4 regions of the Streptomyces sp. HUAS 31 genome follow, and region 3 is predicted to be linked to each of the others. Evidence: riboswitches for the same ligand, from Rfam matches in the RefSeq annotation. Region 3 holds a riboswitch; each other region holds the start of a gene.

Region 1 (5,346 bases), 2.5 Mb from region 3:
GTCGCGCAGCACCACGTCGGCTTCCCAGTGGGCGGGGTACTCGTGCCTGTCCGAGGCGCTCTGCATGGGGCCCAGATTACGGCTCGCGTACGACAACGGCGCGAGGCAGTCTGTTCGGGACGTCACATGGGGTCGAGGCCGCGACCCCACGGTCACCACGGGAGGGTGTTTTGTCCCTCCCGGCCTGCTTCACGAGTGTGGGAAACTGGTCTAGACAACCCTGAACACCGAAGGGCAGCATCACATGGCTGAGCGCCGCGTCAACGTCGGCTGGGCCGAGGGCCTCCACGCCCGCCCCGCTTCCATCTTCGTCCGGGCCGCCACGGCCGCAGGTATCCCGGTGACGATCGCCAAGGCTGACGGCAACCCCGTCAACGCGGCCTCCATGCTGGCCGTGCTGGGCCTGGGCGCCCAGGGCGGCGAGGAGATCGTCCTCGCCTCCGACGCCGAGGGTGCGGACGCCGCCCTCGACCGTCTGGCGAAGCTGGTCTCCGAGGGACTCGAGGAGCTGCCCGAGACGGTCTGAATGACCTGAGCGGGTATCCCGATCGAACGGTGAAGCCGCGTCCGCCTTTCCGGCGGGCGCGGCTTCGCTGTTTTCGGGAGGGCGCCGACGGAATTTAACGCACGGCGGTGACACATCCGAAAAAGGGCAGCGGAAATTACCCGCCGCCGAATATCTCTTCTTTGTATACGGCGCCTGTGTTAATGCCGCAGGCTCGGCATGTTTACGGGATGTTGCGAATTCCTCACACGCTCCGCGCGCTCGCCGCCGGTGCCGAACCTCAGACGGTGCGCCGCGAGGGAGCGCTCGGTGTGCACAGCGGTGATCGCGCGGGCGCGTTCGCCGTCGCCGCGCGCCACCGCGTCCACGATCGCGCCGTGCTCGGTCCAGGACTCCACGGGATCGGCGGGCGCCTCCACGGCGTACATCCAGGCGATCTTGTGGCGCAGCTGGGCCAGTATCGAGGTCAGGGCGGGGCTGCCGGTGGACTGGGCGAGCGTCTCGTGGAACCAGCTGCCCAGAGAGCGCAGGTCGTCGCTGTTCCCGCGCTTGGCCCGCTCCTGCCCCAGCCTGACCAGGCCGCGCAGGACCTTCAGATGGGCCTCGGTGCGCCGCTGGGCGGCCCGGGAGGCGCCCAGGGGTTCCAGCAGGCCGCGCATCTCCAGCAGGTCGGCTGCCTCCTGCTCGGTCGGTTCGGCGACGCACGCGCCCGCGTGGCGCCGGGTCACCACGAAGCCCTCCGCCTCCAGGGTGCGCAGGGCCTCGCGCACGGGGACACGGGAGACGCCGTAGCGGCGGGCGAGCAGTTCCTCGGTGAGCCGGCTGCCGCGCTCGTAGACACCGGCGACGATGTCGTCCCGGATCGCCGTGCACACCGAGTGCGCCGGAATACGCATGACCGACCTCCGCCTTAATCCCCGTGAAACGTCGACGAATGACGTGTTCCCGAGGACTCTATTGCAACCGGCCGGAATTTCCGACGGCGAGCCGGAATCCATGGATATTTTTTGGTCAGCGTAACGTCCGGAAACAACGAAAGCCCCGGCTCGGGGAGCCGGGGCTTCGAGGATGCGCGGTGGTGGCGTCAGACGTTCACGCCGTGCCCGCGCAGATAGGCGACGGGGTCGATGTCGGAGCCGTACTCCGGCGTCGTGCGGGCCTCGAAGTGCAGGTGCGGCCCGGTGACGTTGCCGGTGGCGCCGGACAGGCCTATCTGCTGGCCCGGGGTGACGGCCTGGCCGACCGAGACGCCGATGGACGACAGGTGGCCGTACTGCGTGTACGTGCCGTCGTTCATCTTGATCACGATGTTGTTGCCGTACGCCCCGCCCCAGCCGGCCTCGACGACGGTGCCGGAGCCGACCGCGTGGACGGAGGTGCCGCTGGCGGCGTGGAAGTCGACGCCGGTGTGGCTTCCGGAGGACCAGACGGCGCCGCCGGACTTGTAGCCGGTGGAGACGTACGAGCCGGCGATCGGGGAGACGTACGACAGCAGGCGCTTGCGCTCGGCCTCGCGGGCGGCGCGCTCCTTGGCCTCGCGCTCGGCCTTCGCCTTCGCGGCCGCCTTCTCGCGGGCCGCCTCCTGAGCGGCCTTCTTCGCGGCGGCGGCCTCCGCGGCGGCCCGCTCCTGAGCGATGGCCTGGGCGTCGATCTGGTCCGCGATGGAGTTCTCGACGGTGACGACGGGTATGAGACCGGTCTGCTCCGCGGCGGGCTCGGCGGCGAGCGCGGGGGCGGCCAGGGTGCCGACGACTCCGGTGGCGGTGAGCGCGGCGACTCCGGCCGCGCGGGCGGTGGTGCGCTCGAACCGGCCGGGCTTACGGTGCTTCCCGGTGGGGCGGTTCTTCCCCGTGGCGCAGGTGAACGCCATGAAGTGGCTGGTCCTTTCCTTCCCTCTCGCCTACCGGGTTAGCTGACGGGTTCGGAGCAGGAAGGTCTCCTACGGGCCCCCTCGCGACTCGCGCGGGCGTCCGATTCACCCCAGGGACTACGGGTGGGTCCCCGGCTCCCCAGGCTCGCGCCTTACGGGGACTCGGCGATGGCTGTCCGGTGCCGCGGGCGCGGCGCACTGCCTGACGGACAGCCCGGAAGACGCTAAACGCGGCGTCTTTCAATCCCCAAACGGATCGCGGCTTTTGTAGCGCATCCCACAGACCAGACAGGCAACCTCTCCCTCAATTCGGGCATAAGGGGGCCCTGGTGACTCAAGGGTCACCAGGGCCTCTGCACGCGCGTGGCGCCGGACGGCGCGAGCCCGTCCTCTACTCGGCTGCCACGACCGTGACTTCGCCGATGCCGAGGGCCTCCACGGGCTCCCGGATCTCGGCCGCGTCACCGACGAGGATCGTCACCAGACGGTCCACAGGGAAGGCGCTCACGGCCGCCGCGGTGGCCTCGACCGTGCCGGTCGCGGCCAGCTGCTGGTACAGCGTCGCCTGGTAGTCGTCGGGCAGGTGCTGCTCGACCTGGTCGGCCAGCGTGTTCGCCACGGACGCCGCGGTCTCGTACTTCAGCGGCGCCACCCCGACGAGGTTCTGCACGGCGAAGTCCCGCTCGGCGTCGGTGAGCCCCTCGGCCGCGACACCGCGCAGGACCTTCCAGAGGTCGTCCAGGGCCGGACCGGTGTTCGGGGTGTCGACGGAGCCGCTGATGGCGAGCATCGCCGCGCCCGTGCCCTCCGGGGCGGAGCGCAGGACCTGACCGAAGGCCCGCACGCCGTAGGTGTAGCCCTTCTCCTCGCGCAGGACCTTGTCCAGACGGGAGGTGAGGGTGCCGCCGAGGCAATAGGTGCCGAGCACCTGCGCGGGCCACACGCGGTCGTGCCGGTCGGGGCCGATGCGGCCGATCAGCAGCTGCGTCTGGACGGCGCCGGGGCGGTCGACGATGACGACCCGGCCGGTGTCGTCCGCGACGACCGGCGGGACCGCGCGCGTCTCGCCCGGCGAGCCGGTCCAGGCGCCCAGGGTGTCGCCGAGCAGGGCGTCGAGGTCGACGCCGGTGAGGTCGCCGACGACCACGACGGTGGAGGTGGCGGGGCGTACGTGCCGCTCGTAGAAGGCGCGTACGGACGCCGAGTCGATGCCCTCGACGGTTTCCTCGGTGCCCTGGCGCGGGCGGGACATGCGCGAGGTCGCCGGGAACAGCTCCTTGGAGAGCTCCTTGGCGGCCCGGCGCGAGGGGTTGGCCAGCTCGTGCGGGATCTCGTCGAGCCGGTTGCGCACCAGGCGCTCGACCTCGCTGTCCTCGAACGCGGGCGCCCTGAGGGCGTCGGCGAGCAGGCCGAGCGCCTTGGGCAGGCGGGAGACGGGCACTTCCAGGCTCACCCGGACGCCGGGGTGGTCGGCGTAGGCGTCGAGCGTGGCGCCGCAGCGCTCCAGCTCGGCGGCGAACTCCTCGGCGGTGTGCTTGTCGGTGCCCTCGGACAGGGCACGCGCCATGATCGTGGCGATGCCGTCGAGGCCCTTCGGCTCGGCGTCCAGGGGCGTGTCCAGGAGCACCTCGACGGCGACGACCTGCTGGCCGGGGCGGTGGCAGCGCAGGACGGTGAGGCCGTTGTCCAGCTTGCCGCGCTCGGGCGCCGGGAACGCCCAGGGACGGGCCTGGCCCGCCTGGGGCTGCGGGTGGAACTCCATGCTGGCGAGCTCGGTCACTGCGCCGACTCCTCGTTCTCGTCGGTGGCGGGGGCGGCCCCGTCGGTGGCGGCGGCTTCCAGTTCCTCGGCCTCGTCGCCGACCGGCTCGTACACGAGCACCGCGCGGTTGTCGGGGCGCAGCCGGGCCTGGGCGACGGCCTTGACCTCGTCGGCGGTGACGTCGAGGACACGCTGCACGGCGGTGAACGCCAGCTGCGGGTCGCCGAACAGGACGGCGTACCGGCACAGTTCGTCGGCGCGGCCCGCGACGGTGCCGAGCCGGTCCAGCCACTCGCGCTCCAGCTGGGCCTGCGCGCGCTCCATCTCCTCGGCGGTGGGGCCCTCCTGTGCGAAGCGGGCGAGCTCCTCGTCGACGGCCGACTCGATGACGGGCACCTCGACGTCGCCGGAGGTCTTCACGTCCAGCCAGCCCAGCGAGGGCGCGCCGGCCAGGCGCAGCAGGCCGAAGCCGGCCGCGACAGCCGTACGGTCGCGGCGCACGAGGCGGTTGTAGAGGCGGGAGGACTCGCCGCCGCCGAGGACGGTCAGCGCCAGGTCGGCGGCGTCGCACTCGCGCGTGCCGTCGTTCGGGAGGCGGTAGGCGGCCATCAGCGCCCGCGCGGGGACGTTCTCCTCGACGACCTCGCGCAGCTGCTCGCCGATGACCTCGGGCAGCGAGCCGTCGCGCGGGGCGGGCTTGCCGTCGTGGCCCGGGATGGAGCCGAAGTACTTCTCGACCCAGGCGAGCGTCTGCTCCGGGTCGATGTCGCCGACGACGGACAGGACGGCGTTGTTGGGCGCGTAGTAGGTGCGGAAGAACGCGCGGGCGTCCTCCAGGCTGGCCGCGTCCAGGTCGGCCATCGAACCGATCGGAGTGTGGTGGTACGGGTGTCCGTCGGGGTACGACAGCGCGGTCAGCTTCTCGAAGGCCGTGCCGTAGGGGACGTTGTCGTAGCGCTGGCGGCGCTCGTTCTTGACGACGTCGCGCTGGTTCTCGAGGCTGACCTCGTCGAGCGCCGTCAGGAGGCTGCCCATGCGGTCGGCCTCCAGCCACAGCGCGAGCTCCACCTGGTGGGTGGGCATGGTCTCGAAGTAGTTGGTGCGCTCGAAGCTGGTGGTGCCGTTCAGCGAGCCACCGGCGCCCTGGACGAGCTCGAAGTGCCCCGTGCCCTTGACGCTGTTCGAGCCCTGGAACATCAGGTGCTCGAAG
Region 2 (5,346 bases), 1.2 Mb from region 3:
GTACTTCAGCCATGAGGCGTCCAGGGTGGTGCCGACGGAGAGTGTCGCCGCTGCCGTCATGCCCATCGGGAACACCGTGGCCCAGCGGCGAACGTCGTAGTGCAGGCGCGGCCAGGCGAACTCGGTGAGGAGCAGGAGGGCGTACCAGGCGATGTCGAGTACGAGCAGGGCGACGGTCACCGTGCGCAGGACGCCGTAGTCGTCGTCGTTCCAGAGGTAGAGGGCGGGGCTGTCGGCGGCGAGCAGCTTCGAGCCGGCCAGTGCGGAGATGGCGAGGGCGCCGCCCGCCACCCACTGGTCGCCGGCGCCTCGGGCGAGCTGGCGCCGGTCGAAGCGGGGCAGGGCCACGACGTAGAGGACCAGGCCGAGCCAGAAGAACACGAGTGCCATGTGGGCGAGCCATGCCGTGGTCTCGGCGGCGGCGAGTGTGGCGCCCAGTACCGCCAGGCCCTCTGTGGCCACGCAGCCCAGGAAGATCGCGCCGGGCATCTGGCGGCGCCAGTGGCGCAGGACGGTGAGCAGGAGCATCGGCCAGAGCACGGTGGCCAGGGCCAGGAGGGCCTCGGCGAGGGTCACCCAGCCGAGGGCGGTGAATCGGGTGCCGAGGACTGTCGTCGCGGCGATGGCGGTGAGGGCGGCGGGGGTGGCCGCCTCTTTCAGCCATCTTTCGCGGTCCTGGAGGAAGCGGACGGTGAAGTCGGCGGCCAGGGCCAGCCAGACCGTGCAGGCGAGGGCCAGGGCGATGCGGGAGAGGGTCTCGTAGTCCGTCTGGTGCAGGGCTACCGAGAGGATGCCGGTGGCCATGACCGCGGCGCCGGCTGTGGGGGGTCGCTGCGACCACCGGGTGTGGAGGGGGGAGGTGGGGGTCGTGGGGCCGGACATGGGGCGATGCTATGGAGCGGGGTGGGGGATGGCCGTGGGGCGCGCTCGGGGGTGTCGGGAAATCGTCCTGTGTCGGGGTGGTTCGGTTGTGGTGCCTGCGGCGGCCTGTGCGGGATGGGTGGGGGTTCGCGTAGCGCCTGCGGGTGGGGGGTGGGTCGGGGCCGTGCCGGGGGGTGTCCGTCCTCGGTCGGGCGGTTGCCCGGCCTCAGAAGGGTGCTGTTTGTTGACGCCCGCCGCTGCGGGCGGACACCCCCCGGCACGTCCCCTTGCCGCCGTACGCGGGTGCGGGTGCCGCCGGGGAAGCGTCCGTTCCTGTCAGGCCGGGCGGACCACGCTGTGGATCGACGACTCGCCGTCGTAGTAGATCGACTCCTCGCGGACGTACGCGCCGGGCTTGGGGGCGTGGATCATCATGCCGTTGCCGATGTAGATGCCCACGTGGGTGACGTCGTCGTAGAAGAAGACCAGGTCGCCGGGCTGGGCGCTGGAGAGGGGGACCGTGGTGCCGGCGTTGACCTGGTCGTAGGTGACTCGGGGGATGTCGACGCCGGCGGCCTTCCAGGCGGCCTGGGTGAGGCCCGAGCAGTCGTAGGAGTCGGGGCCGGTGGCGCCCCAGACGTACGGCTTGCCGATCTGGGAGCGGGCGAAGGCCAGGGTCTTCTCGGCCTTGGTGGCGTACGAGGAGTCCGCGGAGGATGAGTCCGAGGTGCCCGAGTCCGCCGGAGGCCGGGTGCTCTCCTGCTGCTGGGCGGCGGCCGACTCCTCCTGGCGTTGGCGCTCGGCCTCTGCCTGCTGGCGGGCCAGGTCCGCGGCCTTGCGGGCGGCCTCCTCCTGCTTGCGCTTCTCGATCGCGGCGAGGCGGGCCTTCTCCTCGGCCGTCAGCTTCGAGAGGAGCTCACGCGCGTCGGAGAGCTTCTGCTGGACGGTGGCCTTGGCCGACTTGAGGTCGTTCTGCGAGTCGGTGAGCGTCTCGAGGCTCTGGGTGGCCTCCCGGCGCTTCTCCATCGTCTCGGACTGCTGGGTGAAGTAGTCGTCGACCGACTCCTTCTGACGGCCGGTCATACGGTCCATCAGCTGGGTCTGGTCGAAGTAGTCCTGCGGGTTGTCCGCCAGGAGGAAGGTCGCCGTGTCGGGGGCCGCGGCGCCGGTGCGGTACTGGGCGGCTGCGTTGCGGCCGAGTTCCTCGCGGGCTTCGTTGAGCTTCTGGGTGCGCTTGGCGACGTCGTCGAGGAGGGTGTCGACGCGCTTGCGCTGCTTCGTGGTCTTGTCCTTGGCCGAGTTGTACTTCTCGGTTGCCGACTCCGCTTGGCGGTAGAGGTCGTCGACCTTCTTCTCGACCTCTTCGAGGCTGGGCTTGTCGTCCGTCGACGGGCTGGCGTTGGCCGTCTGGGACAGCAGGGCCACGGACGTGAGGGCTGCCGTGGCGAGGGCAGGGGTGCGTATGCCTGCTACGCGCGTACCGGCGGGACGCGACTTGCGGTGCGACGCCAAGGGAGGCGACTCCTTCCATATTCCGCCTACCGAGTTAGCTGTCGGGTTCGGGCGGGTGGTTCGGAAGGGTTGCCCTACGGCCTGTCCCCGCGAGGGAAGTCGGGCCGATTCACCCCAAGTTCGGTGGGTCCCCGGCTCCGGTCGCCGTGAGGCGTGCCGGACTCGGCGGAGGCCGTGCGGCCCGGCGTCGTTCGCCGGTGGGGGTCGTACGGCCTGCCCGGCACGGTAGCCAACTCGTGTGGCCCCTGTGAAGGTTGATGTTCGATATGCCCGATACATTTTCGTGACCTTGGCCCCAAACGTTGCGGGCGGTGGTCGGTTCGGGAGACGTGCGGGGTTTTGGGGGCGGTGGGTGTGAGTGGGTTGATTTGGGAGTTTAGGTGGTTGTCTGGGGTGGCTGGTTGCGGGTTGTGGTGGGGTGGTTGCTGGGGGTGAGGGAGGGGTTTGGAGGGTGATCGTCGGGGTTTCGCGGCGGGGAAGTTTCGAGGGTGGGGGCGGGCTGTCAGTGGGGCGGCCTAGACTCGGAGAGCGATGAGCAGCCTCTTTGACGACAGCTTCCTGGCGGACCTCCAGGCCCCTCGGGCCCACGAGGAAGAGCACCCGCAGCCGCCCGAGGACGACCACGCTCCGGAACCGGTTCCGGACGATCTGTTCGGTGGGAAGTTCGACGTGCCACCGGACCGGGACGGCCACTACCGCGACGGCGCCCCGCGGCCGGTCATCGACGCCGCGGCGCTGCTGGAGGGGCTGAACGACAACCAGCGTGCCGCCGTCGTCCACTCCGGCACCCCGCTGCTCATCGTGGCCGGCGCCGGGTCCGGCAAGACGCGTGTGCTCACCCACCGCATCGCCCACCTCCTCGCCGAGCGGAACGTGCATCCGGGGCAGATCCTCGCGATCACCTTCACCAACAAGGCCGCGGGCGAGATGAAGGAGCGTGTCGAGCAGCTCGTCGGCCCGCGCGCCAACGCGATGTGGGTGATGACCTTCCACAGCGCGTGCGTGCGCATCCTGCGGCGGGAGAGCAAGAAGCTCGGGTTCACGTCTTCTTTCTCGATCTACGACGCCGCCGACAGCAAGCGGCTCATGGCCCTCGTCTGCCGGGATCTCGATCTCGATCCCAAGCGGTATCCGCCCAAGTCCTTCAGCGCCAAGATCAGCAACCTGAAGAACGAGCTGATCGACGAGGAGGACTTCGCCGCCCAGGCGACCGACGGCTTCGAGAAGACCCTCGCGCAGGCGTACGCCCTGTACCAGTCGCGGTTGCGGGAGGCCAACGCCCTCGACTTCGACGACCTGATCATGACGACGGTCAACCTGCTGCGCGCCTTCCCGGACGTCGCCGAGCACTACCGCCGGCGCTTCCGCCATGTGCTGGTGGACGAGTACCAGGACACCAACCACGCCCAGTACACGCTGGTGCGCGAGCTCGTCGGGACCGGCGAGCACCCCGTCGACGTGCCGCCGAGCTCGCACGACGTCCCGCCCGCCGAGCTGTGCGTGGTGGGTGACGCCGACCAGTCGATCTACGCCTTCCGGGGCGCCACCATCCGCAACATCCTCCAGTTCGAGGAGGACTACCCGGACGCGACGACGATCCTGCTGGAGCAGAACTACCGCTCCACGCAGACGATCCTGACCGCCGCCAACGCCGTCATCGAGCGCAACGAGTCCCGCCGCCCCAAGAACCTGTGGACCAACGCGGGCGCGGGCGCGCGCATCACCGGCTATGTCGCGGACACCGAGCACGACGAGGCGCAGTTCGTCGCCGAGGAGATAGACCGACTGACGGACGCGGGTGACGCGAAGGCCGGCGACGTCGCCGTCTTCTACCGGACGAACGCCCAGTCCCGTGTCTTCGAGGAGATCTTCATCCGCGTCGGGCTGCCCTACAAGGTCGTCGGCGGGGTCCGCTTCTACGAGCGCAAGGAGGTCCGGGACGTCCTGGCCTACCTGCGGGTGCTGGCCAACCCCGAGGACTCCGTACCGCTGCGGCGCATCCTGAACGTGCCCAAGCGGGGCATCGGCGATCGGGCCGAGGCGATGATCGACGCGCTGTCGCAGCGGGAGAAGATCAGCTTCCCGCAGGCGCTGAAGCGCGTCGACGAGGCGTACGGCATGGCCGCGCGGTCCACCAACGCCGTCAAGCGGTTCAACACGCTGATGGAGGAGCTCCGTACGATCGTCGAGTCCGGTGCCGGACCGGCGACCGTCCTGGAGGCGGTCCTCGAACGGACCGGCTATCTGGCCGAGTTGCAGGCTTCGACGGATCCGCAGGACGAGACCCGTATCGAGAACCTTCAGGAACTCGCGGCCGTCGCCCTGGAGTTCGAGCAGGAGACGGGTGAGGGCGAGGCCGTCGGCGGGCTCTCCGAGTTCCTGGAGCGGGTCGCGCTCGTCGCCGACTCCGACCAGATCCCGGACGAGGAGGAGGACGGCTCCGGCGTCATCACCCTGATGACCCTCCACACCGCCAAGGGCCTGGAGTTCCCGGTCGTCTTCCTCACCGGCATGGAGGACGGCGTCTTCCCGCACATGCGCGCCCTCGGCCAGAACAAGGAGCTGGAGGAGGAGCGGCGGCTCGCGTACGTCGGCATCACGCGCGCGCGTGAGCGGCTGTATCTGACGCGCTCGGCGATGCGCAGCGCGTGGGGGCAGCCGTCGTACAACCCGCCGTCCCGCTTCCTGGAGGAGATCCCGGCGGCGCACGTGGACTGGAAGCGCACCGGGGCGACCGCGCCGGTCTCCTCCGGGCCCGTGTCCGGGGTCGCCGCCTCGCTGTCGTCGTCCCGCTCGCGTTCCTCGGCGTCGGGCGCGTCCGGCTTCGCCACGCGCCGCACCTCCGAGAAGCCGGTCGTCCAGCTCGCCGTCGGCGACCGTGTCACGCACGACCAGTTCGGGCTCGGCACGGTGACGGGTGTGAAGGGCACGGGCGCGAACGCCGAGGCGACGATCGACTTCGGGGACACCAAG
Region 3 (5,346 bases):
AGGTAGCGGACGTTGTCCGAGGTGGCGAAGACGCCGGTGGGCACGCGGTCCTTGACCGAGACGCCGAGGGTGCGCAGCTGCTCCGCCTTGTCGGGGTTGTTGGAGAGCAGGTCCAGTTCGCCGATGCCGAGCGCGGCCAGCATCTGGGCGGCGGCCGTGTAGTCGCGGGCGTCCTCAGGGAGGCCGAGGGCGGCGTTCGCGGCGTAGGTGTCGAGGCCCTCGTCCTGGAGGGCGTACGCGTCGAGCTTGTTGTAGAGCCCGATGCCGCGGCCCTCCTGGCGCAGGTACAGCAGCACGCCGCCGCGCTCCGCGATGCGCTCGACGGCCTCGCGCAGCTGGGGGCCGCAGTCGCAGCGCGCCGAGCCGAAGACGTCGCCGGTCAGGCACTCGGAGTGCAGGCGGACCAGCGGGGTGGTGCCGGGGGCGGGGTCGCCGAGGACGACGGCCACATGCTCCAGGCCGTCGGCCAGACCGTGGAAGGTGACGAGTTCGGCGTCGGCTCGGTAGCCGTCCTGGAAGCGCAGCGGGACCCGGACACGGGCGCGCTGGGTGGCGGCGGTGAAGTCGGGCATGCGGGTTCTCCGGGTTCCGTACATGGATGTCTGCTTCAGATTTGAAGCAGCTCCTCAGGTTCAGGACCCTACCCCATGCTTTAAATTTGAATCAACAGGATTGTCGTCCAGCTCACGAACAGGACTTGGCCGAGCGCCGCCGCCAGGGCACGTCGTCCCCGGTGGCGTTCGCCGCGTCCCCCTGGAAGCCCTCGGTGACCGTCGAGAAGATCTCCTCCAACTGCCCGACCTGCTCCGGGCTCAGCCGGTCGAAGAGCACCGACCGCACGGTCTCGACATGGCCCGGCGCCGCGCCCTCCAGGACCGTCATGCCCTCGTCGGTGAGTGCCGCGATGCTGCCCCGCTTGTCCCAGCGGCAGTCCTCGCGCCGCACCAGGCCGTCCTTCTCCAGCCGGGTGACGGCGTACGTCAGCCGGCTGCGGGTGATCTTCAGCCGTTCCGCGAGATCGGTCATCCGAAGCCGCCGTTCCGGGGACTCGGACAGGGTGGACAGGATGGAGTAGTACATGTGAGGCATGCCGGCCTCCTGCTGGAGCTGCCGGTCCAGCGCGTCCTCCACCAGGTGGACGGCGCCGATGTACGCGCGCCAGGCGCGCTGCTCCTCGGGGGTGAGCCAGCGAGTCGTCATGCCACCAGTGTAGGTTTGTTTCAAACTTGAACCAAGATCGCAGTCTGTCGAGCCGGAGAGCGCGCCGATGCCGTCGTACCCCTACGTCCTGCTGTCCGCCGCCGTCTCCCTGGACGGCTACCTCGACGACACCACCCCCGAGCGTCTGCTGCTGTCCGGTCCGGCCGACTTCGACCGGGTCGACGAGGTCCGGGCGTCCGTGGACGCCATCCTGATCGGCGCCGGCACGATCCGGGCGGACAACCCGCGGCTGTTGGTGAACTCGGCCGAGCGGCGGGCCGCGCGGGTGGCGGCGGGCAGGCCGGAGTACCCGCTGAAGGTCACGGTCAGCGCGTCCGGCGAGCTGGACGCGGCCGCGAACTTCTGGCACACCGGCGGCGACAAGATCGTCTACACGACGGAGAAGGGCGCGGAGCGGCTGCGCCGGGAGCCGGTCGCGGCGGACGTCGTCGCGCTGGGACCCGAGCTGGACTGGCGGGCCCTGCTGGCACATCTGCGCGAGGTGCGCGGTGTCGAGCGGCTGATGGTCGAGGGCGGCGGCACCATCCACACCCAGCTGATGACACAGGGGCTGGCGGACGAGCTGCAGCTGGTGCTGGCGCCGCTGTTCGTGGGCGACCCCGAGGCGCCGCGGTTGTTCGGGCCGGGCGGCTACCAGGGTGGCCGGCTGCGGCTGCTGGAGTCGCGTCGCATCGAGGACGTCGTACTGATGCGCTACGCGCCGACGGCACCCGGCACCGGCGCCCTCCCCGCCGCCGCGGACCGGCACTGGCTGGCGCTGGCGTGCGAGCTGGCGGAGCGGTGCCCGCCGTCGGAGACGGCCTTCAGCGTCGGCGCGGTGGTTGTCGCGGCCGACGGGACCGAGCTGGCGCGCGGGTACTCCCGGGAGGGCGGCGATCCGGTGGCGCATGCGGAGGAGGCGGCACTGGCGAAGATCGCGGCCGGGGATCCGAGGCTCGCGTCCGCCACGGTGTACAGCAGCCTGGAGCCGTGCACCCACCGCTCGTCCCGCCCGGTGCCCTGCGCGCGGCTGATCCTCCGGGCGGGGGCCCGCCGGGTGGTGACGGCCTGGCGGGAGCCGGACACCTTCGTGGCGGGCGCCGACGGGAGCGGGATGCTGGCGGCGCAGGGCGTGGAGGTGCTGGTGCTGCCGGAGTACGAGGAGCGCGCCAAGGCGCCCAACGCCCACCTGCTGCCCTGAGCGCCAGGGTGTGACACGGCCCGCACAGCTGTCCGAAAAGTCCTGGTCAGGACAGTGCCCCGGAAAGTCGTGTGCTTCGGGTCCCGCGGATGGCGTACTATTGAGTCATCGCCGCGGGGTGGAGCAGCTCGGTAGCTCGCTGGGCTCATAACCCAGAGGTCGCAGGTTCAAATCCTGTCCCCGCTACTGAAGGCTCAGGGCCGGAACTGATTCAGTTCCGGCCCTGAGTGTTTTCCCGGTCGGGCTCTCAGCGCTCGCTCCCCACCGCCGCTTCGGCAACCCTGGTGAGGTGGAGGAAGGGCGGATCTCATATGCCCGCCGGTTCGTCCGCTTGACGTCGGCGGACGGTTCTACGACCCCGAGAGGGCCTTCGCGGGACGCACCGAGGCGCTGTGCGAACCGGGGGCGTTGCTCGGTGTGCTTTCGGTGGAGGTGCGACGGCACTCCGGTGGAGGGATGGCGGACGACATGGCGCTCATTGCCGTGCGCCGACCTTGACCGTCGTCACCGGGGGTGATCGGACGACCGCCCTCCGCATAACAACTGACATACCGTCAATATCTGTGTGGCCTCTGAGGTTTGGCCAACTCGCCCGATTTAGGCCGCTCGTGACCTGTAAGTCCGGGCGAAAATCGTTAATGATCAAGAGGAACAGCTTGGAATCCGCACCTCGCGTCTATTAACGTTCGATAACGCAGCGCGGTCGTCCCAGCCGTCACAAGAGGCGGCTCCGTGCGCACGCGCCGAGTCCCGCAAGGGAGCCGGGGAACCACCACCCTGGGGTGAATCGCGCGAATATCGCCGGGAAGTCACGGTTGATATACGCGCGTAGGAGACCTTCCTGCTCCGAACCCGTCAGCTAACCCGGTAGGCGAGAAGGAAGGAAAGGAGTACGCCCACGTGGCGTCCAACCGGCCTGCTCCGCAAGCCCCGTTCGTGCCGAGTCAACGCGACACCGACACCTTCGGCTACGACCGTTTCCGCACCGACGAGGGCCCGTTCGAGGAGTGGAACCCCACCGCGGAGTCCATTCGCCCCGTTCGTGGCAGGCACCGCGTCTCCAAGCAGCGTGGCGGGGGACTCGCCCGCAGCTCCACGGTTCTCGGCGTCGGCGTCATAGCCGCCGTCGGCGCGGGCGGCATGGCCAGCGCGAACAGCGGCAAGCCGCCGGTCGCCATCACCATGCCCGACCTGCCGCTGATCTCCGACGACTCGTCCGAGCCGGCCGACGACGCGGCCACCGCGCTCAGCACGATGGGCGAGACCACCGAGCAGACCGCGCAGGGCACCTCGGACGCCGGTGAGGCGCTGCGCAGCCGGATCATCGCCCAGGCCGAGCTCCAGCAGGACCAGATCGACAACAAGGCCGCCGCCGCTGCCGTCGCCGCCGCCGAGAAGGAGGCCGCCGACGCGGCCGCCAAGGCGGAGAAGGAGGCCAAGGCCAAGGCCGCCGCCGCGAAGGCAGCCGCCGAGGAAGAGGCCCGCAAGAAGGCCGAGGCCGAGCGCCTCGCCGAGCTGGCCAAGCAGTACACGCTGCCGACCTCCTCGTACACGATCACCTCGACGTTCGGTCAGGCCGGCGCCTACTGGTCCTCCGGGTACCACACGGGCCTCGACTTCGCCGCCCCCACCGGGACGCTGATCAAGGCGATCCACTCCGGCACGGTCACCTTCGCCGGCTGGGACGGCTCCTACGGCTACAAGACCGAGATCACCCTCGACGACGGCACCGAGCTCTGGTTCGCGCACCAGTCCTCGATCAGCGTCAGCGTGGGCCAGAAGGTCAACACGGGCGACGTCATCGGCCGCGTCGGCGCCACGGGCAATGTCACCGGCGCCCACCTCCACCTCGAGGTGCACCCCGGCGGCAGCACCAGCGGCATCGACCCGATGGCCTGGCTCCAGGGCAAGGGCCTCACCCCCTGATTCCACCCCTGGACGGGTATCGCGTCTGATCCCCGGCAGTCCTGGCGACGACCCCCCGACGCCAGGGCTGCCGGTTTTCGGCATGTCCGGAAGAGTCCGTCAACGCCCCCGGTACGCCGGCCCGGTCACGTCCGGTACGGGTTGTAAGCGGGGTACGGCGCCGGGCCGTACATCGGCCCTTCGACCTGGCCGTAGGACTGCCAGTAGACCGGCAGCGGCGCCACGTGCGGGTGGCCGTAACCGTGCTCGTGCCCCCGCCAGGACTGTGCGGCGGCCGCGTGCTCCAGGGCAGGGCGGGCGAACTCCCGGCGGTGCCACAGCGCGTGCAGCAACTCCTGCTCCCGTACGACGAAGTCGGCGCCGGCCCGGCCGCGGCGGCCCCGGTGCCGCAGGAACGCCAGCGAGGTGGCGTAGGCCTCGTACTGCGCCACGGTCCGCGCCGCCGTCCGTCCGCCGTGCCGGCGCGCGTACTGCCGGGCCACCCGCCGTTCCCGCATCGAGCCCAGCGCGAACGGTTCGCCCGGCGACAGCCAGCCGGCGACGACATAGGCGGGCAGCTCCTCGCGCACGGTCCGCAGCTCGCGCTGCCGGGTCCAGATCACCAGCCAGGTCAGCAGCCCGAACGCGGGCACCATGAGGGTCGCGTACACGGCGAAGAAGCCGTACTCGCCGAAGGCCGAGGAGCCGTTCCACATCGCGTGCATGCCCATGGCGAGCAGCAGGCCGAGGAGCGGGAGCAGGACGCGGCGCACCTGCTGGCGCTCGCCCGACAGCGCGGCGATCCCGAAGCCGATGCCGGTCAGGACCGTGAAGAGCGGGTGCGCGAAGGGCGACATGATGACGCGGACGAAGAAGGTCGCCGCCGTGACGGAGGCGATGCCGCTGTCGCCGCTGAGCTGGTCGGTACCGAAGGCGGTACCCAGGTAGAGGATGTTCTCGGTGAAGGCGAAGCCGGTGGCGGTGACGCCGGCTATCACCACGCCGTCGACGATGCCGGTGAAGTCCCGGCGGCGGAACAG
Region 4 (5,346 bases), 960 kb from region 3:
CGCCGTGTCGTCGGCGGCCAGTTCGACCAGGCGGTGGGTCTGGTCGCAGAAGTGGGCGAACAACGGGATGCGGGGGAATCCGGTGGCGAGCGCGGTGGAGAGGTGCAGCAGCCAGTCGTGGCGGGCGCGGGCATGGCCCCGTTCGTGGGTGAGGACGGCGTCGAGCTGGTGGTCGGTCAGGCGGTGCAGGGCACCGGTGGTGACGATGAGCTGGGCCGGGCTGCCCGGCATCCACCAGGCGTCCGGGTACTCGTCCTCCAGCACCAGCAGCGGACCGCGCGCCGAGCCCAGGCCCGCGGGCAGGTCGGGGGCGCGTTCGCGCAGGTGGGCCCTGGCCACGCCACGCCTGCGGCGGGCCTCGACGGTCTCGCGGGCCAGCATCGCGGTCGTCCAGGCGGCACCGCAGGCCAGCAGCAGGGTCAGGGCGGCGGCCCAGGCGGGCGCGGCCGAGAGGTCGTACGCCTCCGTCACCGACGGCGGAGCCGGAGCGAAGAGCTGGGCGCGCACGGTGCCGAAGACGGCGGCCGTGCCCAGGGACAGCGCCGTCAGACAGCACAGCAGGACCGTGGCGACCAGGCACTGCCACACCCAGAGCGCGACCACGGGTTCCCGTTCGGGCCAGTTGGCCCGGGTCAGTGCTCGGGGGACGGGTACGGCGGCCGTCAGGGCGACGATGCTCAACAGGAGCATGCAGACGGTCATGCCTTGGTCTCCGGATCCTGGACAGGAAGATGAGCGGGCGGCCGTGCGTGGCGGTGGGCCGCGAACGCCGGACACGGCTCGCATCCCACCGCCAGTCAGTATGCCGGTGACGGTCGACGGAGTCAGGGGGAAGGACGCGCCGAATGCGCGGCCCGGACGACCGTCCGGCCGGGGCGCCGGTGCCGTCGCCGCGGACGCGAAACGCCTTGCGGAATCAGCGAGTTGGCCCCGACCTCGACAGGCGAGTGGACCCCGACGTCGGCTTCGGCCCCGACACCGGCCGCCGTCCCGGTGCCGGCCCCGCTCCCGGTCCGGGCTGCCCTTCCGGTGCCGGCCTCGCTCCCGGTCCGGGCCGCCCTCCCCGCCTCGCCGTCACCCCGCCGCGATGCGCCCCGTGACCTCGCCCAGTCCCACCCGGACCCCGCCGGGCCCCGGTGCCCAGGCGGACAGTGTCACCACGTCGCCGTCCTCCAGGAACGTCCGCTTGCCGTCGGGAAGTTCGAGCGGGTCGCGGCCGTTCCAGGTCAGCTCCAGCAGTGAGCCGCGCTCGCCTTCAGTCGGGCCGCTGACCGTGCCGGAGCCGTACAGGTCGCCGGTGCGCAGCGAGGCGCCGTTCACCGTCATATGGGCGAGCTGCTGGGCGGCGGTCCAGTACATGCTGGAGAAGGGCGGCTCGGAGATCACGTGGCCGTTGACGGCCACCGAGATACGCAGGTCGTAGCCGCCGGGTTCGGTCTCGGAGCCGGAGTCGTCCAGGTACGGCAGCAGGGGGTGGGTGCGCCGTGGCGGTGCCACCCGCGCGTCGTCCAGGGCGTCCAGCGGGGTGATCCACGCCGACACCGACGTGGTGAAGGACTTGCCGAGGAAGGGGCCGAGGGGGACGTATTCCCAGGCCTGGATGTCGCGTGCCGACCAGTCGTTGAGCAGGCACAGGCCGAAGACGTGCTCCCGGTAGTCGCCCAGCGCCACCGGCTCGCCCATCCGCGACGGCTTGCCGACCACGAAGCCGACCTCGGCCTCGATGTCGAGCCGGATCGACGGGCCGAAGACCGGCGCCGGATCGGTGGGGGCCTTGCGCTGGCCCGACGGGCGTACGACATCCGTGCCGGACACGACCACGGTGCCGGAGCGGCCGTGGTAACCGATCGGCAGGTGCTTCCAGTTGGGGGTGAGGGAGTCCTCGGCGTCGGGGCGGAAGATCTGGCCGACGTTCCGGGCGTGGTTCTCGGAGGCGTAGAAGTCGACGTAGTCGGCGACCTCGAAGGGGAGGTGCAGGGTCACCGAGGACAGAGGGTGGAAGAGGTCGCGGACGACCTCCTGGTGCGCGGGCACGGTCACCCATGCCGTCAGTGCGCGCCGTACGTCCGACCAGGTGGTGCGGCCGGCGGCGAGCAGCGGGTTCAGGGAGTCCTGGGCGAGCAGCGGGGCGTAGGGCGAGCCGAGGGCCTGGGCGGCCCTGCCCGCGTCGAGGACGTGATCGCCGAGCCGGACGCCGACCCGTCGTGCGGAGTCCGAGCCGGGGAGGGAGAAGACACCGTACGGAAGGTTGTGCGTGCCGAAGGGGTCGCCCTCGGGGAGATCGAAGGGGGGCATGGGGTGCTGCCTCACTCTCATACGCTCCGTATGCCATGTGGTCGGTCGGGCCACACGTTACGTGTGAGCCGCCTGCCTTGGGCAGTGCGAAAACCCGCGTCGCGGGGACCGGTGGCACGGCGGCTCGTCGCCCCCGGCGGCGCCCCGGGCCTACGGCGCGGCCACGTCGGAGTGAAATCACAGAGGCAGGAAGGCAGTTGTGCGCGCAATAGCACAAATGGAACCGGAACAGGTGTCAACACATGTGAACCCAGCAGCCGTCCGGTTCAGGTCGAGTCGATGGGGCTTCCTGTCCGTATTCTCTGATCATGGCCCCACCCATCGCATATTCACTCATCGCCACTGACCTGGACGGGACGCTGCTCCGCGGTGACGACACGCTGTCCGACCGGACCCTCGACGCGCTCGGGCGGGTGGTGGCGGCCGGTGCTCAACACCTCGTCGTCACGGGGCGGCCGGCGCCCAGAGTGCGGCCGCTGCTCGACATCCTGGGCAGTACGGGGCTCGCGGTGTGCGGGCAGGGCGCGCAGCTGTACGACGCCGGCGCGGATCGTCTGCTGTGGTCCGTGACGCTGGACCGGGAGCTGGCGGAGACCGCGCTCGGCAAGATCGAGGCCGAGGTGGGGCAGGTGTACGCGGCCGTCGACCAGGACGGCGTCGACGGGCTCACGCTCATCGAGCCGGGGTATCTGATGCCGCACCCCACGCTGCCCGCCGTACGCGTCAGGCGCCGCGAGGACCTGTGGTGCGAGCCGATCAGCAAGGTGCTGCTGCGCCACCCGACTCTGTCGGACGACGAGTTGGCGGCGACGGCGCGTGCGGTGGTCGGTTCGCTGGCGACGGTCACCATGTCGGGGCCCGGCACCGTCGAACTCCAGCCATGCGGCATCACCAAGGCGACCGGACTCGCGCTCGCCGCCGAGCATCTGGGCCTCGGTCCGCGCGAGACGATCGCCTTCGGGGACATGCCCAACGACATCCCCATGTTCGACTGGGCCGCCCGTGGGGTCGCGATGGCCAATGCGCACCCCGAACTCAAGGCGGTCGCCGACGAGATCACGGCCTCGAACGAGGACGACGGCATCGCCGTCGTCCTGGAGAGACTGTTCGCGGACACCCTGGCGCATATCGCCCGGTAAGGGGCGATATGCGCCGATGGGTGGCCAGCCGCTCCTAGTGGGGCCGCTGCTCCTAGTAGGGCCCGTTCACGTTGTCGATCGAGCCGTAGCGGTCGGCCGCGTAGTTGCACGCGGCCACGATGTTCGCGACCGGGTCGTAGGGGTCGTACACGGTCCCCGGCACGTGGTAGGCCGCGAAGGTCGGGTCGATGACCTGGAGGAGGCCCTTGGACGGGGTGCCGGCCACGGCGTTGGAGTCCCAGTTGTTGATGGCCAGCGGGTTGCCGGACGACTCACGCATGATGTTGCGGTGAATGCCCTCGTACGAACCGGGGATTCCGTTCTGTCCCATGATGTCCAGGGCGTTGCGGATCCAGCCGTCGAGGTTGTCCGGGAACGTCTTCACGGAGGACTGGGTGGCCTGGGCGACGGAGGACTTCTTGGCGGGCGCGGCGGCCTTGGAGGCCGTCCTGCTCGGCGTGCTGACCTTCTTGGTCGCCCGGACCTTCAGGTCGGTGCCGGGGTGGATCAGCCGGGGGTTGTCGCCGATGGCCTTGCGGTTGTCCTTGTAGAGCTGCTTCCAGCCGCCCTGGGCGTCGTAGCGGTCGGCGATGCCGTAGAGCGTGTCGCCCTTCTTGGTGGTGTACGCGACGGAGCCGACCTTCGCCGTGGCGGGCTCGGCGGCGGTTGCGGTGGTCGCGCCCAGGAGGGGGAGGGCGAGAGCGGCGGTGCCGGTTCCGGCGATGACGGCACGGCGGGTGAGCGGGGTGGTGCGGGGGCGGCGGTGCTTGCCTCGGGGCATGGCGCTGTTCCTCTCCGACGCCTGCGAGGTGAGCTGTCGGGTTCGGGCGGGAGATGCCCGGCCGGGCCACCGTGCGGCAGCGCGACTTCACCCCTAGCCGGGCCGGCGCGCCATGAAGGCGTCCGATCCGGCGGCTTACCTGGGTCCCCCGCTCCTGCCGTGCGTTTGTGAGTTGCGTGGGTGGATGACTCGGGCGGCGGCAGGATTAGGCGTCCGCCCGACGAGCGGGAACGTATGCGAGAGCACATGCCCGGAACAAGTGTCGTCGTCACCTGTAGTGCAGTTTGACCTTGGTCTGAGGTGAATGGGGCACTTGATCCTTTGCGGTTGTTAACCCTCAACTTGCTTTCGGTGCAAGGCGGGAAGAGGCGTCGCAGGAGGGGCGTGTCGACGGGCGTGAGTGACCCAACTCACTGGCAGGCGCAAGAGCGGCAAATCGGGCAATGGCTCCAACTCGCCTTTATCCGGCTGTCCGTGGAGTCCGTTTTTCCCGTGTCAGACGGAAAAGCACTCCTTCGCCCTGCGTGGGGACCGCCTCGCGATGATCTTTGTTCCGTCCAACGTGCTTGCGCACAAGGGGAGTTCTGTCGCGCCATGGCCAACGCTTCCGGGTGCGCATGTCGACCCTGAGGGTGGAACCTCGCGTGCGGTGCGAGTCGTTGTCATGGCAGTCCCCCGTCGGGCCGACGGGGGTGTGATCGGTGAGCCGGCCGTCGACGAGGGAGGTCAGGTGGGTGAGGGCGGCCGGGACGGCCGAGGCGGCGGCGGGGCCGGTTCGGGACACGGGTCGCTACTTCCGTATAAGTCGATCGATATCCGGCCTTATCAGGTGATCAAAAACATACCGGCCGTGATCCGATACCGCCCGTGGTGGACGGGTGGGCGGCAGCGGTGATCGAAACCTGACCGGATACGCTGACTTGAGTGATGGCAGCGACCTATCGACAAACCGTGTAACAGCCAGTGGACACCAGCAGACAGGAGACCCCTCGTGACCGTCGTCGGGCCGTTCGGGCTGAGCGTGCGGGACCAGGCTCTGGAAGCCGATGTCCAGGCCGGATTGGCGGCTGTCGAGGAGGGATTGCTCGAAGCCACCAAGAGTGAGGTCCCCTTCATCACCGAGGCCGCCCA

What was found. Region 3 has a riboswitch for cyclic di-AMP ahead of PGH47_RS20395 (M23 family metallopeptidase). Riboswitches for the same ligand answer to the same signal wherever they lie in the genome.
Region 1: it holds a riboswitch for cyclic di-AMP, as region 3 does, so the genes downstream of both, PGH47_RS31700 (M23 family metallopeptidase) here and PGH47_RS20395 (M23 family metallopeptidase) in region 3, are expected to answer to the same signal.
Region 2: it holds a riboswitch for cyclic di-AMP, as region 3 does, so the genes downstream of both, PGH47_RS25920 (C40 family peptidase) here and PGH47_RS20395 (M23 family metallopeptidase) in region 3, are expected to answer to the same signal.
Region 4: it holds a riboswitch for cyclic di-AMP, as region 3 does, so the genes downstream of both, PGH47_RS24985 (LysM peptidoglycan-binding domain-containing protein) here and PGH47_RS20395 (M23 family metallopeptidase) in region 3, are expected to answer to the same signal.

What each region holds. Positions count from the first base shown of each region.
Region 1 is NZ_CP116353.1:7,109,761-7,115,106, reverse strand. Features, by position in the region: gene PGH47_RS31715 (bifunctional acetate--CoA ligase family protein/GNAT family N-acetyltransferase) at 1-66, opposite strand, end outside; gene PGH47_RS31710 (HPr family phosphocarrier protein) at 245-526, shown strand; gene PGH47_RS31705 (GntR family transcriptional regulator) at 706-1,401, opposite strand; gene PGH47_RS31700 (M23 family metallopeptidase) at 1,590-2,375, opposite strand; cyclic di-AMP (ydaO/yuaA leader) riboswitch at 2,388-2,553, opposite strand; gene PGH47_RS31695 (M16 family metallopeptidase) at 2,767-4,155, opposite strand; gene PGH47_RS31690 (M16 family metallopeptidase) at 4,152-5,346, opposite strand, start outside.
Region 2 is NZ_CP116353.1:5,772,894-5,778,239, forward strand. Features, by position in the region: gene PGH47_RS25915 (tellurite resistance/C4-dicarboxylate transporter family protein) at 1-882, opposite strand, end outside; gene PGH47_RS25920 (C40 family peptidase) at 1,198-2,373, opposite strand; cyclic di-AMP (ydaO/yuaA leader) riboswitch at 2,382-2,551, opposite strand; gene pcrA (DNA helicase PcrA) at 2,905-5,346, shown strand, end outside.
Region 3 is NZ_CP116353.1:4,616,042-4,621,387, reverse strand. Features, by position in the region: gene PGH47_RS20415 (GTP cyclohydrolase II) at 1-572, opposite strand, end outside; gene PGH47_RS20410 (MarR family winged helix-turn-helix transcriptional regulator) at 685-1,200, opposite strand; gene PGH47_RS20405 (dihydrofolate reductase family protein) at 1,268-2,401, shown strand; tRNA gene PGH47_RS20400 (tRNA-Met) at 2,514-2,587, shown strand; cyclic di-AMP (ydaO/yuaA leader) riboswitch at 3,133-3,290, shown strand; gene PGH47_RS20395 (M23 family metallopeptidase) at 3,302-4,327, shown strand; gene PGH47_RS20390 (PrsW family intramembrane metalloprotease) at 4,453-5,346, opposite strand, start outside.
Region 4 is NZ_CP116353.1:5,580,368-5,585,713, forward strand. Features, by position in the region: gene PGH47_RS24970 (M56 family metallopeptidase) at 1-702, opposite strand, end outside; gene fahA (fumarylacetoacetase) at 1,075-2,295, opposite strand; gene PGH47_RS24980 (HAD family hydrolase) at 2,604-3,434, shown strand; gene PGH47_RS24985 (LysM peptidoglycan-binding domain-containing protein) at 3,487-4,215, opposite strand; cyclic di-AMP (ydaO/yuaA leader) riboswitch at 4,221-4,389, opposite strand; gene PGH47_RS24990 (polyprenyl synthetase family protein) at 5,207-5,346, shown strand, end outside.